2 regions of the Xenorhabdus doucetiae genome follow, and region 2 is predicted to be linked to the other one. Evidence: predicted binding sites of a transcription regulator. Region 2 holds the regulator's gene; the other holds the start of a gene.
What was found. Region 2 encodes LexA, which represses DNA repair genes until DNA is damaged. Its sites were predicted from a motif close to TNCTGTATGTACATACAGNA; they were not measured.
Positions count from the first base shown of each region.

Region 1: the regulator LexA is predicted to act here: its motif matches at 1,516-1,535, upstream of sulA (SOS-induced cell division inhibitor SulA).

Region 1 is NZ_FO704550.1:1,614,427-1,616,839, forward strand. It holds gene ompA (porin OmpA) at 1-517, opposite strand, end outside; gene sulA (SOS-induced cell division inhibitor SulA) at 890-1,483, opposite strand; gene XDD1_RS07440 (TfoX/Sxy family DNA transformation protein) at 1,737-2,363, shown strand.
Region 2 is NZ_FO704550.1:3,447,880-3,450,292, forward strand. It holds gene zur (zinc uptake transcriptional repressor Zur) at 1-459, shown strand, start outside; gene lexA (transcriptional repressor LexA) at 585-1,202, opposite strand; gene XDD1_RS15035 (diacylglycerol kinase) at 1,322-1,693, opposite strand; gene plsB (glycerol-3-phosphate 1-O-acyltransferase PlsB) at 1,831-2,413, shown strand, end outside.

The DNA.
Region 1 (2,413 bases), 1.8 Mb from region 2:
GTGCGTACTCGACACCAATCGCGGCCAGAGGAGAAACACCTGTGTCGTTGTTTTTCAGTCTGCGCTGGTCATTTGCACCTGTTCCAGCAACTGCATTGGCATTATAGGTTGCAGAGGAGTCCGCACGCCATACCATACCGCCAAGACGAGTATAAACATCCAGATTGTCCAGCACTGGGTAGCTCAGTTTAGTGGTCAGTTGAACGCCTTGAGCACGGAAAGCACCGTTATTAACGCTGCCCTTATAAGCGATACGGCCTAACCAATCGTAACCCAGTTCAAAACCCAGATATGGGTTTGCTTGATAGCCGACATAAGCACCTGCACCCAACTGGTTTTTGTGGGCAGAACCGTTGCCAATCTGGTCATTATAACCATTGCCGTAGAAATTTACGTCATGGTATTGAGACCAACCCAGCTTAGCACCGGTATACCAAGTGTTGTCCTTTGGAGCTGCTTGAGCAGCAGTTGCGAAAGCTGCCACTGCCATTGCTACTGCGATAGCTGTCTTTTTCATTGTACGCCTCGTTATCATCCAAATAGGCAATTGGCTTTAAAAGCCTTATTGTTAGCCACTGGTTAAAATGTTCTGTTAGGTAACCATGCTTTAATCAGAAGATCTGTTCTGAAATATAAGAGCGGTAAGCACAACTCCCTAAACTGTGTAAAGTCTACAACGAAGTTAAAAAGTTACAAGTACACTGTGACACATGGCACAAAATTTTTAATTTTAGACTGACATAAAATAAGTATTTTTGACGAACATTTACAATTTTTACATTATTAATATAGTGATTTTCATTACAAACAATAATGATTCTCAATGAATAGTTCATTTTTTATAAAAAATATTAAGACTAATCCTAATATTGGTTAATGATGATTTTAATTAATGATAGTAATTAGAGTGAATTTGTAGCCTATTTGTTTTTGGCAATTTTGTTTGTGAAAATTGAGGTAATAAATTTTGTGGGCGCATAATAAAGCCAAGTGTAATTCCTTTTTGCGCAGCGATTTGTAGCGTATTGAATTGATATTCTGATAATTCGGGTAACCAACCTAATACAATACTGTAATTACCACTCGCCAGCGCTTTTTCCATAGCACTCACCGAAGCGATAGGGCAAATTTGACTGAGTTGGACAACTTTATTTAGGGGCAGGTTGGCCTCCATTAACCACCGACGGCTTAATTTCTTATTAGGATTTACCCAAAGTAACCATCGCTCTTCTTTTCCTGATTGACGTAATAAAGGAAGAAGAATGTGATTAATGACAGCATGATGTTCACTGTAGATCAGCTCACTAACTACACCTTTTATCGGGTTTATCGGATGTGAAATGTATTGGGGTGGCTCTACAAAAGAGACTCTTTTCACGGTCATCCCAACCCTTGTTTTGTCTGTTTTATGTTCGTGCTCTGTTGTGCCGGCTGCTGTTGTTCTTTTCTCAGAGAGATATTTCCACGCTGTTCGGATGCTCATAATGTTCCTCGCCACAGGTCGCTGTTATGATAAGCTGTATATTTATACAGTATAACGCTATTTGATTAAAAGCAAGTCCCTTTTTTTCAAAGCGCTTCGCAAAAATTTACAGAAATTAGCATTTTCCTGACTTAACGATTGGCAGTTGGAAATAGATTGCGTATGGTTTTAATTAGTTGTTCTTGTTATCTATTTTATTAATAACAAGCATGATCAACCATTGCGTTGGAATGTGATTCATGGAGCGATAAAAATGTTGTTATCCGGAGATCGTTTTGCTCAATTGCAACATGGCGTATCTGCACTGGGCAAAATCAAGAAAAAATCTCAATTTGGGGGCATTGGGTTGCTAATCGATGGGATTTTATTTGCTATCAGTTCTGATGGAGAGTTTTATTTACGAGGTAATAGTCACGTCGAAGTATTATTTAAGGCCAGGGGAATGGAGAAATTTATTTACTCAAAAAGAGGAATACCTGTGACTTTACGGTATTATCGTGTTAGTGAATCACTTTGGCAGAATCAAAAACAGTTATCCGAATATGTAAATTTAGCCTATCAATACAGTATGAAAGAGATCATTGATAGACAGAAAATACCGATTAGGCTTAAAGATCTCCCTAATTTAGGGATCGCTTTAGAGAGGCAATTATGGAAAGTGGGTATCTCTAAAGTAGAAGAATTACGAATTGTGGGTGCAAAAGCGGCTTACCTCAAACTCCAGCAACAGAGGAAAAAAACCAACATCAATTTGTTATTTGCTTTGGCAGGGGCAATAGAAGGATGTCATGTTGCGGTATTACCCGAAAAATTGCGTGACGAATTAATTAGCTGGCACAGTGAATTGGTTCACCATCATTCAGATCCTTATTCATCATGAATGAAAATGGGTGAATAGGGGCGTGGTGCCCCTATTTTCTAAATTCATGC
Region 2 (2,413 bases):
TCAAGAGGGGTTCGTTTGACACCTCAACGCCTTGAAATTCTTCGTCTAATCACTCAACAGCCCGGCGCGATAAGCGCTTATGATTTGCTGGATTTGTTGCGTGAAGTCGAACCACAAGCCAAGCCCCCAACGGTTTATCGTGGGTTAGAGTTTTTGCTGGAACAAGGTTTTATTCACAAAATAGAATCCACAAACAGTTATGTGATTTGCCATCATTTCGAACAACCTTGCCATACTTCGGCGATGTTTATCTGTGAATTTTGTGGTTCAGTGACCGAAAAGGAGGCGAAAGATATTGAATCCGCCATTCAACAGTTAGCACAAGGCACCGGGTTTCATTTGCGAAATAGTGTGATAGAAATTCATGGCCTGTGTTTTTCCTGCCATGAGATTGAAGCCTGCACCGAGCACGATACCTGCCAGCATAATCATTCGGTTGAAGAGAATAAAAAGAGATAAGAAAAAACGCTTGAGGCCGGATTAAGCAATGAGGCGGTCATCGCTGATATCATCATCTATTTTTCAAGTTCCCGCTGAACTTAAGTTTAACGGGTACTGAGAAAAATGACCGCCACAGAGTAGGATCAGAACCAGTCTCCGTTACGGATAACGCCTACGGCTAATCCTTCAATCGTGAAATTCTGCTCACTCAAATCAACAACAATAGGTTTAAATTCCGGATTCTCAGCGATCAGTTCAATGGTGTTTCCTGTTTGTTTGAAGCGTTTTACTGTCACTTCATCTTCAATGCGCGCCACAATGACTTGCCCATTATGAACATCCTGTGTCTTGTGCACAGCCAGTAAATCCCCGTCCATAATACCAATGTCTTTCATGGACATCCCACTGACACGCAACAGAAAATCAGCGCTTGGTTTGAATAATTCAGGATCAACCTTATAGTGACTTTCGATGTGTTCCTGAGCCAGTAGTGGTTCCCCGGCAGCAACACGACCGATCAGCGGCAATCCCGCCCCATTATCTTCCTGTTCGAGCAGCAAACGGATACCTCTGGATGCACCAGCGATAATCTCTATCACCCCTTTACGCGCAAGTGCCTTTAAATGCTCTTCCGCTGCGTTAGGTGAACGAAAACCAAGACGTGCAGCAATTTCAGCACGTGTTGGTGGCATACCCGTTTGCGAAATATGGTCACGCACCAAGTCGTAAACTTGCTGCTGCCTGGCAGTTAATGCTTTCATTTCGCCCCCTGTTTGTTTATACAGCCAAACTGGGAGTATATACAGGTAAATTCGAATTGGGAACCTGTTAGCATGTAAAAGCAGCTAAATAACGTATTTTGATGAAAATACACGCTGCTTCAGTGCATAAAATGCGACCAAAAGATCATTCCCCAAGTAAACAGCGCCAGAAGAATAGCAAGCAATACAGCCGCTGATCCCATATCTTTCGCCCGTCCCGATAATTCATGATATTCACTACCGATACGATCCACCACGGCTTCGATGGCACTATTCAGGATTTCGACAATGACGACCAGCATAATAGAGCCAATAAGCAGGAGTCTCTCAAACAAGCCAAAATCGAAGGCAAATGCAATGATAACCGCAAGTATGGCAACAATGGCTTCCTGCCGAAATGCCGCTTCATTTTGCCATGCAGCCTTAATGCCTTTCGCCGAATACTTAGCCGCTTTAATGATGCGGATTAAACCTGTTGCTTGATTTGCCATAAAAATTTTCTTTAATGAACTTGATCATTGTATGGTTATATAACTTTTAGCTCTTATTATTGTCTTATTTCCACAGATCTCAAAATCTGTTTCTGGTATCCTTGCGACGCATTGCTAACAAGAGGCTTAAAGCAGTTATGTCAGGTTGGCGTAAAATATATTATAAGTTGTTGAATTTACCACTAAAATTTTTAGTAAAAAGTAAACTAATCCCTACGGACCCCATTGCGGAGCTGCGTCTTGATACGACCCGGCCTATTTTGTACGTACTGCCGTACCACTCAAAAACAGACTTATTGACCCTGCGTCAACAATGTCTGGCGCAAGATTTGTCTGATCCACTGGAGCCTTTGGAGATCGGTGACACACAGCTTCCCAGTTATGTCTTTATCGATAACGGCCCACGTGTGTTCCGTTGTTATGCGCCAAAGCATGAATCGGTGAAAATTTTTCACTCCTATCTGGATTTGCATCGCAATAATCCCGATCTGAATATCCAGATGGTGCCGGTTTCCGTCATGTTTGGCCGCTCTCCGGGGCGTGAAGGACAAGAAGGAAATACAGCGCCACAATTACGTTTGCTTAATGGCGTACAGAAACTTTTTGCGATCCTATGGCTTGGACGGGATAGTTTTGTGCGTTTTTCCACCCCCGTGTCTTTACGCCATATGGCCGATGAACATGGTACGGATAATATTATCGCCAATAAACTTGCCCGTG